Regions from separate parts of the Pectobacterium punjabense genome, predicted to be linked through region 3. Evidence: predicted binding sites of a transcription regulator. Region 3 holds the regulator's gene; each other region holds the start of a gene.
What was found. The regulator Fur, encoded in region 3, represses iron uptake genes when iron is present. The targets are predictions, from matches to a motif close to ATAATAATGAGAACNACTATCAA.

Region 1: a site for Fur is predicted at 2,314-2,336, ahead of E2566_RS21065 (siderophore-interacting protein). Genes of this name have one in related genera too.
Region 2: a site for Fur is predicted at 2,879-2,901, ahead of E2566_RS02820 (isochorismate synthase). Genes of this name have one in related genera too.

Annotation. Positions count from the first base shown of each region.
Region 1 is NZ_CP038498.1:4,652,216-4,656,508, forward strand. It holds gene E2566_RS21055 (CbrC family protein) at 1-339, opposite strand, end outside; gene dsbG (thiol:disulfide interchange protein DsbG) at 540-1,295, shown strand; gene E2566_RS21065 (siderophore-interacting protein) at 1,330-2,235, opposite strand; gene E2566_RS21070 (RhiA) at 2,718-3,320, shown strand; gene E2566_RS21075 (hypothetical protein) at 3,389-3,748, shown strand; gene E2566_RS21080 (Mor transcription activator family protein) at 3,818-4,207, opposite strand.
Region 2 is NZ_CP038498.1:609,021-613,313, reverse strand. It holds gene E2566_RS02825 ((2,3-dihydroxybenzoyl)adenylate synthase) at 1-1,450, opposite strand, end outside; gene E2566_RS02820 (isochorismate synthase) at 1,447-2,643, opposite strand; gene E2566_RS02815 (MFS transporter) at 2,975-4,237, shown strand.
Region 3 is NZ_CP038498.1:1,484,470-1,488,762, forward strand. It holds gene nagE (N-acetylglucosamine-specific PTS transporter subunit IIBC) at 1-400, shown strand, start outside; gene glnS (glutamine--tRNA ligase) at 568-2,226, shown strand; gene fur (ferric iron uptake transcriptional regulator) at 2,290-2,739, opposite strand; gene fldA (flavodoxin FldA) at 3,069-3,596, opposite strand.

The DNA of each region.
Region 1 (4,293 bases), 1.6 Mb from region 3:
ACAGGCATCGTCGCAGCATGAAAGCCAATGCTCCTGCTGCCAGGAAACATAACCCGGCGTCCGCTCGCACACTTCATCAACGATCTCCCTCGCCACACCTGCGCAAAGCAGAGGGTGGCTGTCCGCAAAATGCATGTCGTAGCGTACCGCCGCGCTGCCATCTGCAATACACCAGGGGCAAAATGTCTCTTCGGGCAAATCATGTGCGGTATAGCATGAAGCGGTATAAACATAGCCACGCGCCTGATTGCAGCATGGGCAGACATCATCAGCCGCTTTGATGCTCCCCGTCGATAACGGATTAGGGTGATAACGGAAATGGGGGAAAGGTGTATTCATGAAAGAAGCGCTCCACGCAGTAAGTAAGCCATCCTAATTAAGCCCTGCGTAATATACGCCAGAGAATGATCCTACCCAACCCATCTCTTCAACCAGACAAAATCTGTCTCTGATTCAGAAAGTGTAAATACACTCTCCCGATAGATGGCCTTGCGCTACGCTATCCAGCAGACCATGATTTACGATACAGGTGCAATACCATGATAAAACGCGTCTTCCTCACGCTCTCCTTATTGACGTTTTCCGCGTCTTCATTGGCGCAAGATGCCCTGCCGGACGCGGTGAAGAGCATAGAAAAACAGGGTATTACGATCATTAAGCCGTTCACTGCACCCGGCGGCATACAAGGTTGGCTGGGCAGCTATCAGGGTGTGGGAGTGACCATCTACTTAACTCCTGACGGTAAGCATGCCATTTCGGGCTATATGTATGATGAACACGGCAACAACCTCAGCGAAGCGCTGATTCAGCAGGAAGTGTATGCTCCTGCCGGTCGAGAGATGTGGCAGAAATTGCAGCAAGCACCATTTATCACTGAGGGTTCGCAGGATGCGCCACGTAAAATCATCGTCTTCGCCGACCCGTTCTGTCCGTACTGCAAACAGTTCTGGCAGCAGGCACAGTCGTGGGTAAAAGCAGGAAAAGTGCAACTGCAAACGCTGCTGGTTGGCGTCATCAAACCGGAGAGTGGACGTTATGCCGCGGCGATTCTTGCCGCCAGCGATCCGGCCAAAGCCTGGCATGAATATGAGCTATCGAATGGCAAAACGGTGCCACCGTTCCCCGAAAGCTCTTCACGCGACATCTGGAATAACATTCAGCTTAATCAGCGGCTAATGGATGAATTAGGCGCAAACGTCACACCGGCCATCTATTACCTGAATGATAAGAATGAACTACAGCAGGTGGTTGGGCTGCCAAATGAACAGCAGATGGCGGAGATGATGGGGAAATAACCTCAGGAGAGAATATCCCTCCTGAGGTTTTCTCTTAGCGATGCGACCAGTAAGCCATAAAGTTGATCGTTTCTTTATCGAGGTGGCGCTCGTCGAGCAGATAGCGGCGCAGCCGTTTGATGGCAGAAGACTCTCCCGCAGCCCATGCGTAAAAGGGACGGTGCGCCGTTGCCCGCTCCCACAGTAGCTCGTCTTCCGGCGTCTCTTGTGCGATTTCATCGCGGTTGGTACAGGCGCTGGCGGGAATTTTCACGTCCTGTTGCACCGCAGCCAGTAGGCGTTCACCCCATACTGTGCTATCGGTTTCCTCACGCGGTAACCAGTGAATCTGTGCAAACGGAAAATTGCCCGACGTCACGCAGTCGGCCGCTTTCGGCACTTCAAAAAAAGCCTGCACCGACGGCGGAGAAGGCTGAGTAGCCAATTGTTCAAGAATTCCCATTGCCGCTGGCAGCGCCGTTTCATCTGCAATCAGCAGCACCTGCTCAACGCCATCGTGCGGTGCCCATTCATAACCGCCGCTGTCGCCATCGGCCTCCGCGTTGGGCGCGACGATCTGTAGCGCATCGCCCGGCTTAGCGTGATTCGCCCAGCTTGAAGCTGGCCCGGTATCGCCGTGCAGCACAAAATCGATCGCCGCTTGCTGTGATTCATGGGAGACAGACCGCAGCGTATAGGTGCGTAAAATAGGGCGACGCTCACGCGGCAGTGCCAGATAATCCTGATACCACGTGTCGCTCACGGCCATCGGCGTCAGTTCCCCGCTTTCACTAGCGAGCAGCAGTTTGATGCGCTGATCCGGCGCGTCCAGTTTCATCTGGCGCACTTCAGGGCCGGTAAACACACAGCGAACAAGCGAGGGCGAGAGCAGCGTCTTGCTCTCTAAGCGTAAGTTGAACAGCCGATAGGCGGAAGACGTTGTACGGGTAGCTAAAGACATAGTGAGAAAACCGTATGTTTTGTAAGGAAAATCAGTTCACGGGATAAACCCCATTAACCGCAACTTACCATAAACAAAACACTAACGATAATCATTATCACTCTGCCATCCCAAAATACTGCAACACATACACATTATAGAAAAATAGGAAACCCAAGACAGGCAAAGTGTTGCTCCCTGTCGTGCCAATCTGACATCACCCTATAAATTCTTTTTTTGACTCTACGATGCACTGTGCCCAAGAAGGCGAAAGAATTAACATTAGGCTAAATTATTCACAATAAATATCTGTGCTATAAAATTGTTAATTTTCTCCCACTGGAATTACTGAGCCATCTAACTATATCAATAAATAATTACTTACAGACTCTAAAAACCATAATAATAATTAACAGGACTTACTTCCCTATTATTTTGAATATAGGCATATGGATAATAGTGCTTGAACCTAATATTGGGTTCCTAATAAAGAGGAATACACTATGTCTAATCAATACAGCGTTGAGTTTATCAACAAATCAAGTAATTCAGGCAATGTAGCAATCTTTCAAAAAGCACCGGACCAGAAGGCACGGAATATTTTCTCACTGGCATGGTTTAGCAAATTCGTGAATCCGAACGTGCATGAAACCTTCCGCTGGAACATTGATTACTCTTTCGTCTGGTCAGATACCGGGGAAGTTAAACCTGGTGTCATTTTTGAAGGGGGGGAAGAAATTCCTGCCGACCTTCAGTCAGCAAATACCATCACATTGGACTACAATGGAGGGTATCTCTTTGGCCCGACATCATTCACGGGTCAAGCGGGTTCACTCTATATTGATGAAAGCGGCAACGTTCCACTTAAGCAGGCTGCTGTCGGCATCGGAATGAGCAATGCAGGAACTTTCGTACAGGCGGCACAGCCAAATTTACATATTGAGTTTATCCCACACCCTTCTTACTGGATTGTATTCGGTAACTATGAAGAAGGTGAAATTCTGGATATTGAGCAAATCAGCGATGCCGTTGAATTAGTGTTCGAACCAAACATTTACAGCGTTGTCGCTACACTGCAACAAAACAATACCTGGACGGTTTCCTGATCCAGCAATCGGAAGGCAGGAGGGTTCCTGCCTTCCTCATCCCCTGTATTTTCTTTTGGAGAAATAATATGTCTGATATTTATATCATTGATCAAGGTGTACAAAGCGGTCCTTTCAACCAAATGCAGGCAGAAAATGAATTAGCAGGCTACCTTGAGAAAAATCGCCATGCCAACATGAAACAAGCAATGAATGATGTTACATCTGGAAGAGGAAAAGCGACAGGCAGCTACACCTATGATGGCCACACCGTGCTACATGCTTCTTCTGGTAATAGTCAAAAAAGCGTGAGTATCTTTTTCTACCATACCGAAACACATGATTACCTGATCGCAATGGGAGAACATATAACGCCAACAACCTACCGATTAACCGACTTTGGACAAAAATCTGGAGATTTCAAACTCGGTAAAACCATTTCACTTTAAAAAACAAACAAATAAAAAGCATCCACGTTATCTTGGATGCTTTTTATTTATCAATGCTATTCATAATCTTTATTTATACACAGTCTTCTTGATATTAGCCACTTGCCTTACTCCGAGGTTATATATTTTAGCAACTTCCGTACGCGACTTCCCCCTATCTAATAAATTGATTATTTCACGATTACGTAACTGCCTGTCAATATTTTTAGCGTGGGGAACATCGATACTTAAACCACCAAATTCCTGGCATAATCGTGCTACAGAATCCCCATTGATATCTGAGCAAAAACACTTCGGTGATTTAGGAATATATTTACATTGCCCACCAAATAATTTTGAAAAAATATAGGCATCCTCCAACCCCATGATATTAATTAATTCCTGAAATTGATCAGGTAATTTATTTATATCAAGTCCATAGAAAAAATCATTATGTGCCGCACTTTCTTTATAGCTCATAGAACCATTCCTTGTGTTGTTCCTGTAATTTCGATGACATCACATTTACAACGCTCAAACGATAGGGAAACAATTCATGCTATAGA
Region 2 (4,293 bases), 880 kb from region 3:
GATCGCTGACCACCAGAAAAGCACAGCTCTTTTCGCCCATAACCGGGTCAGGCATGGACACCAGCGCGGCATGGAGAATGCCGTCATGCTTGAGCAGCAGGTTTTCGATTTCTTCGGCGGCAATCTTTTCTCCACCGCGGTTGATCTGATCTTTCTCCCGCCCGACCACGCGCAAATAGCCCTCTTCGGTCATTTGCACCACATCACCCGAGTGATAGAAACCTTCTCCGTCGAAAGCTCGGGCATTGTGTTCCGGGCTGCGGTAATAGCCACGGAAGGTGTACGGACCTCTCGTCGCCAACAGCCCTGCCTCGCCTCTCGGCACCGGATTACCATCAATATCCAGCACTTTCACCTCATCGTCCGGGCTCATCGGGTAGCCTTGCGTGGTGAAGATATGTTCATCGCTATCATCCAGTCGGGTGTAATTCACCAGCCCTTCCGCCATCCCCAGCACCTGCTGCAGCTGGCAGCCCAAGACTGCCGGGATGCGCCGGGCAACGGCTTCACTTAACTTCGCGCCCCCCACCTGCAAAACCTTCAGGCTACGCAACGCCGCACCAAACTGCTCTGCCGCCTGAACCCACAGCGCGGCAGCGGGCGGCACCAGCGACGTAATATCGATCTGATGGCGCTCAATTAACGGGAAACAGGTCATCGCTCCCGGATCGGACGCCAGCACGACGCGTCCACCAGCGTAAAATACGCCGAGCGAACCGGGCGAACTTAACGGGAAGTTATGCGGTGCGGGCAACGCACACAGGTAGCGGGTTTGTGGCGTCAGCTCGCAAATTTCTACGCTACGACGCACGCTGTAGTAGTAATCGTCATGGGTGCGAGGAATCAGCTTCGGCGTACCGGTACTGCCGCCAGAAAGCTGGAAGAAGGCGACCTGCGCCGACGCGGAAGGCTGATACTGACTGGCCGAAGCATTCGGTTGCAGCCAGTCAGTCAGACTGTGCCCTAGCGGGCTGTCGCCGAGCATCACCACCGTTTGCAGGCGAGGAACCTGCGTCTGTAGCCGATCCAGAAACTCACCGTTGCCAAACAGCGGATGCTCTGCTGATGCAATCAATAAGCGTGGTTCGATCTGCGTGGCATACGACAGCAGCTCCAGCTTGTTATGACTGAACAGCGCGTTAACTGGCGCGACCCCCATTTTCAGCAATGCAAAAAAGGTCAGGTAAAATTCGGCTACGTTTGGCAGTTGCACCAGCGCGGTATCGCCACTGCGCAAGCCATGTTCCGTCAAGCGAGATGCCAGCGCGGAAGACTGTTGGTCCAGTTCCCGATAGCTCCACTGACGCTCACCGCACACGACCGCAACGGCATCCGGCTGCGTCGCCAAGTGGCGCTCCCAGGCGTCCGTTAACGGCAAGCCGACCCAATAGCCTTTCTCACGGTAGCGCTGTGCCAGCGCCTCTGGCCAGGGCGTAAATTCAATGCTCATAGTCCATCCACACCTGAGTTAAGCCCAAATGCATTCAGCATCGTGTTTAATTTGGCAGCGGTTTCAGCCCATTCATCCTCGGGGACGGATGCCTCAACAATGCCCGCGCCAGCAAACAGGCAGACTTTATTGTGTTTGATGGTGCCGCAGCGAATCGCGATCGCCCATTCGCCATCACCGTTGGCATCACACCAGCCGACAATGCCGCTGAATACGCCACGGTCATGCGGTTCCAATTCTGCGATCAGCTGGCGCGCTTCCTGCGTGGGGAAACCGCAGAGTGCGGGGGTGGGGTGTAGCTGACAGGCGACCTGAAGCGCTGTCATCTCAGGGTTCACCAGTTCGCCTCTAATCGCCGTGGACAAATGCCACATTGAAGCGGTGTTCATCAGCGAGGGGACCGATGGAATAGTTAACGACACGCACAGCGGCATCAGGCGTTGGCGAATGTCGTCCACCACCAGCTTATGCTCGTGCTTATCTTTGCCAGAATTCAGTAAACGCTGGCTGTTCAGGTAGTCCAGATGTTCATCGCTCATCCGTCGTGCCGAGCCCGCCAGCGGATTAGAGACAATCACACTCCCCTGCTTACGCAGCAGCAGTTCCGGGCTGGCACCCAGTAATACCGAACCGTCCGGCAGCGGCAGCGAGAAGTGATAGCCACCCGCATTCTGTACCATCAGGTTGTTGAGGATCGTCTGAGCCTTAACGGGTTCCGTCAGCTCAATGTCCAGAATGCGCGACAGCACCGCTTTGCTTAGTTCACCGCGTCGGAAGCGCTCAACGGCCTCTGCCACAATGGATTTGAACTGAGATTCATCAGGAACACTGTTTAGCGTTGATGCTTTAGGTGCCGCAGTCGTGTATTTACGGGCGCGGCTAACGAGTTCCGATTTCGTCGTAACGGTGTAACTATCAGGCACATAGAGACAAGAAGGTTGTGTGGTATCAAAGGGGATTGCCCCTACAACAATAGGCAGCGACTGCCCTGCTTGACGCGCGCGCTGAAACGCCTGCGCGATTGCTGAGCTAAGCCTGTCATCGTGCGAGCCCGGAGTACAAACAGGGGACGAAATACGTTCAAATAAGCCGGAAGTAGAAAGGCTTCGGTGTTCCGATGCATATAAAAAAGCGGTCTGTTCTGAATAAGTTAGCCCGCTAAATGTTTCAGTTTCTGTAATCAGTGTATCCACAAGACAGCTCCTGCGCTCGCAAATTAAATACCAATGATTATTAAAATCATTATCATTTATATTAAGCGAAGTTAAATTACACTGAAGTAACGTGTTCGGTCAATCCTTCCTCAAAATGGTTATTTCCTCCCAAAAACTGCGGGTTATATTGATGTTAATCAATTTTATTGTTCATCTTTCATAACCGTTAATGATTAGCAATAGGAATGTATTGATTATAAAACCCACATCACAGATGATAATGAAAATAGTTATCATTCATTGTCAGCGGAATTAAGCTGCGCTAGACTGCGCCAATATTTTACTAACTGTGTCTAAATGTGAGCCTGTCATGGATGAAAGCATGTACCGCCAGCACACCCGATCTGTTGTGCATCTGGCGTTGCTAATCAATATGCTTTCTCTCGGTAGCCTAATGATGGTGATGCCGCTAGGCCCCGACTTCATCAGCGCACTCTCCATGGATGCCAAAAACATCGGCTATATTAGCGGCGGCGCAACGTTTGCCTCAGCCATCGTCGGCTTCCTCGCCGCGCCTTATCTGGATAGATTTAACCGTAAACACGCCCTACTTGTTCTACTGACGTTGCGCTTTGGTCTGACGGCAGCCTGCATGTTTGCCACCAGTCAAACCCATCTTTTGCTGCTGTTTATTTTGGCGGGCTGTGTTGCTGGCCCGGCATCGGGCGTCTTGATGGCGGCGGTTGTTGATATCGTGCCAACCAACGAACGCGGAAAGCAGTTGGCCTACGTCGGAATGAGCTTCTCACTCGCAGCCATTGTCATCATGCCGCTGTCACTGGAGTTGGCCCACCGAATTAACTGGCAAGCACCGTTTTATACCTTCGGCCTGGGCGGCCTGCTACTGGCGCTGTTAGTGCTGTGGTTTTTTCCTTCAATGCCGCCGATGCACCGGGTTCAGCAAGGTTCGTCACCCACGACAGCGCCCGCTTCGGTATTAAAAGACCTGCTGGCATCGCCCATTTTCCTATTGGGGCTGACGGTGATTTCGCTACAAATGTTCGGACATTTCCTGCTGATCCCCCATTTCTCCAACTATTTTCAGTTCAACCTCGCTTTCCCTCGGGATGATATTTCCCTGCTCTATCTCTGTGGCGGGCTGGCAAGCATGGTGACCATGCAGCTGTGTGGCAACCTGTTGGATCGTGGGTATGCCAGCCAGACAATCATAGTAACGACACTGCTGCTGGCGGTTGTCATTCTCTGTGGCTTTGCGTTGCCCTTATCGCTCTCTCTGTATCTGATGTTCCCCTTGTTCATGGCGCTGAGTGCGGCTCGTTCTAGTAGCACGCTGGCGATTACCGCAGGTATTCCGCTACCGCATCAGCGCGCCGCGTTTATGTCCTATCAGGGAACAGCGGCCAACATTGCATCAGGGCTTGCTAGCGTTGCCTCAGCCGCTTATCTGAGCACCTCCGCCGAGGGGAAAATTGACGGGTTCTCACAGCTTGCCGTGGCCAGCACCGTATTTGCGCTGGTCGCCATGCTGCTGACCATGCGCTTGATTCCGCAATTGGCTGAACGCGGCCGGAGAACGGCAGCACGCCAGTCAGCACAGGTGACTGGGCAATAAACCGATCGACTCACGCAACGAGTGGGTCGGCAATACTCACAACACTGTGAGTTACT
Region 3 (4,293 bases):
GGGGCTGGTGTTCTTCGTCATTTACTATGTCGTGTTCCGTTTTACCATCACGCGCTTCAATCTGTTAACGCCGGGACGTGAGCTGGCAGTGAGCGGTAGCGAGGCCGATGGATATGACGTGATTAAGGCGTCTTCGGGCAAGAAGTCAAACGATACGGCTGAATTGGCACAGGGGTATTTGCAGGCGTTGGGTGGCAAAGCCAATCTGATTGGCATCGATGCCTGTATCACTCGTTTGCGTTTGAACGTGGCTGATTCCTCTCTGGTTGATGATGCACTGGCGAAACGTCTTGGCGCGGCGGGCGTTATTCGCCTGAATAAACAAAGCGTGCAGATTGTTGTGGGGACGCAGGCTGAATCGATTGCAACGGCGTTGAAAGTGGAGCATGCCAAGTCGTAATATCATGGCGGTATTTGTGTAACGCCGTGTCATGTCGATGATACTCAAGGGGGGTGAGGTAGCAATCTCACCCCTTTTTTTCGTTATGAATAATTAACGGTTGTTTCCCAGCGTAGCTTGTTGGATCATTGTCGGTTATACGTCGTTTTAGCATTGAGGAATGAAGAATGAGTGAGGCTGAAGCCCGCCCGACTAACTTTATCCGTCAGATTATTGATGAAGATCTGGCATCCGGTAAGCATGACCATATTCAGACGCGTTTCCCGCCAGAGCCGAACGGTTATCTGCATATTGGGCATGCCAAATCTATTTGTCTGAATTTTGGGATCGCGCGTGACTACCAGGGGCAATGTAACCTGCGTTTTGACGACACCAATCCGGTAAAAGAAGATATCGAATACGTTGAGTCGATCAAACGTGACGTCGAGTGGCTGGGTTTTTCATGGAGCGGTAACGTTCGTTATTCTTCTGATTATTTCGATCAACTGCACGCTTATGCGGTTGAGCTGATCGGTAAAGGACTGGCTTACGTTGATGAGCTGACGGCCGATCAGATTCGTGAATATCGTGGCACGTTGACGGCACCGGGTAAAAACAGCCCTTATCGTGACCGTACCGTGCAGGAAAACCTGGCGCTGTTTGAAAAAATGCGCAACGGTGGGTTTGCCGAAGGTACTGCTTGTCTGCGTGCAAAAATCGATATGGCATCATCCTTTATCGTGATGCGCGATCCTGTGTTGTATCGCATTAAGTTCGCCGATCACCACCAGACGGGCAATAAGTGGTGCATCTACCCGATGTATGACTTCACCCACTGCATTTCCGACGCATTGGAAGGAATCACGCATTCGCTGTGTACGCTGGAATTCCAGGATAACCGCCGTTTGTACGATTGGGTACTGGATAACATCACGATTCCTTGTCACCCACGCCAGTACGAATTCTCCCGCCTCAATCTCGAATACGCGATTATGTCCAAGCGTAAGCTGAACCAACTGGTCGTGGAAAACGTGGTTGAAGGCTGGGATGATCCGCGTATGCCGACTATCTCAGGCCTGCGTCGTCGTGGCTATAGTGCGGCTTCCGTCCGTGAATTCTGTGTGCGCATCGGCGTAACGAAGCAGGACAATAACGTGGAAATGGCTGCACTTGAATCCTGCATCCGTGACGATCTGAATGAGAATGCTCCGCGTGCAATGGCAGTGTTAGATCCGGTCAAAGTGGTGATCGAGAATCTGTCTGCTGAGCACGAAGAGTTTGTTGCGATGCCAAATCATCCTAATAAGCCGGAAATGGGCTCACGTCAGGTGGCATTCAGCCGCGAAGTTTACATCGATCGCGCTGACTTCCGCGAAGAAGCCAACAAGCAGTACAAACGTTTGGTGCTGGGTAAAGAAGTGCGTCTGCGTAATGCCTATGTGATCAAAGCCGATCGCATTGAAAAAGACGAGCAGGGCACTATCACCACGATCTATTGCAGTTACGATGCAGAAACGCTGAGCAAAGATCCGGCTGATGGACGTAAAGTGAAAGGCGTCATCCACTGGGTCTCCGCTGCACATGGCGTCCCTGCGGAATTCCGCTTGTACGATCGTCTGTTCAGTGTGGCGAACCCTGGCGCGGCGGATGACTTCCTGTCGACGATTAACCCAGACTCACTGAAAGTGACGCAAGGTTTTGTCGAGGCGAGCTTGGCACAGGCGGAAGTAGAGAAAGCGTATCAGTTTGAGCGCGAAGGTTACTTCTGTGCCGATCGTGTTTACTCCAGTGCAGAACATCTGGTGTTTAACCGAACGGTCGGACTGCGCGATACTTGGGTTGGCTAATGCCACGAAGTAGAAGACAAAAATAAAACCGCCTCGGCGGTTTTATTTTTTGATGCGGTCGATTTATCGTGTGGACTCATGCAGAGTTTCGTCTTCTCGACAATCCCCTTCACTGCAATGCCCATAGAGATACAAACTGTGGTTGGTCAGTTTAATACCGTGTCTTTCTGCGATCTCACGCTGACGTGCTTCGATAGATTCATCGCGGAATTCAATGACTTTGCCACAGTCGAGGCAAATTAGGTGATCGTGATGATGCTGTTGCGTCAGTTCAAAGACGGATTTACCCCCTTCGAAGTTATGACGGGTTACGATGCCTGCATCATCAAACTGGTTGAGTACGCGATAGACGGTAGCAAGACCAATCTCTTCACCCATATCAATCAGTCTCTTATATAAATCTTCCGCACTGACGTGATGACAGACAGGGTCCTGTAGCACTTCCAGTATTTTCAGTCTTGGAAGAGTGACTTTCAGGCCGGCCTTCTTTAATGCGGTATTGTTGTCAGTCATGCGGGTTTAGTCCTGTTGCTTACTTATCAATGGAGGCTGCCTAGCCTATGACATCGGTCGGCTCAAAAAATGTAATTGCGTCTCAATTATAGAACCGCGCATACAAAATGAAAACAAGGGAATGTTAACAATATTGTCCCCATTCATACTACTGATATACAGCGCAGTCCATTGTTGATGAATGAAGAAAGGATGAAGCACGTATAAAACCGATGGGATTATTGTACAGGTTTACTGATAGAAGTTAAAAAAATGTATCAATTATTATGAAAGGTTTTACCTATCGATACTATTTTGGCCCTGATCGAAATTATCAGGGCCAAAATGGCTTAGCCAACCAGCTCTTTTAGATTCAGTTCATCACTGATTTGTTTCACCCACGTCGTTACGCGTTCGCTGGTCAGCTCAGGCTGACGGTCTTCATCGATAGCCAAACCAATGAAGTGATTGTCGTCGGCGAGCCCTTTAGAGGCTTCAAAGTAATAACCTTCAGTTGGCCAGTGGCCGACAATCGTCGCGCCGCGAGGCTCAATGATGTCACGAATGGTGCCCATGGCATCACAGAAATATTCCGCATAGTCTTCCTGATCGCCGCAGCCAAACAAGGCAACCAATTTTCCGGTGAAATCAACCTCTTCCAGCGAAGGGAAGAAGTCATCCCAATCGCACTGAGCTTCACCGTAATACCAGGTTGGAATACCCAACAGCAGAATATCGAAACCTTCGAGGTCCTCTTTGCTGCTTTTGGCGATGTCATGAACATCAGCAACGTTGGTGCCTAACTGCTGTTGGATCGTTTTGGCGATGTTTTCCGTGTTGCCCGTATCACTGCCAAAGAATATTCCGATGAGTGCCATGAATTGAATAACCTCTTGATTCCTAATGGTATGGTGTAATATTTCACCCACTTATCTGTTAATAATAACAGACACTCACATCAGGAGAAACTCGTATCGGTATGGAGGCGTAAATCAAGAGCATGCGAAATGCTGAGGGCAATAAAAGAAACGGAAAACCCTCTCCATGGGCGTTAAAATACCCACCTTAATTGTGTGAGTATGATGTCTTCTGAGATTAGGTCTACACAGCCTTAGTATTATAAAGGTTATTTATTTGCAACACCGTTTCATTTTTTATGAATGATATTTTTATTTTATGGTTTGTTTCAATTGTAATTAAAAGCAGACTTCTGTTTGTGAAAAATAAAAGTCACGGAACGGTACATCCCTATTCAGGGAAATTAAAATGCATACAAAAGATAATGTTTTATCGAATTGAATGCGTGTAACATTTTGCGGGAAAATTCCTAATGAAGAAGATAAGAATTATAACCATTTACAGCTGAAACGATGCAACCTTAAAGAGAAAGGTTTTAGCTTTTTGATGTTAAAGAATAAAATGAAAATGATGCCCAAATTGCTTTGCCAGCCTGGCTGCATACCCACGCCAATCCGCATGGGAAGCGGGTGACCGTCGGTTTGCGTTCAACCCTATGATTAAAAACCTTATATTTATAAAAATAGGCTAATTTATTATCAGTGCGAAAAATTATAT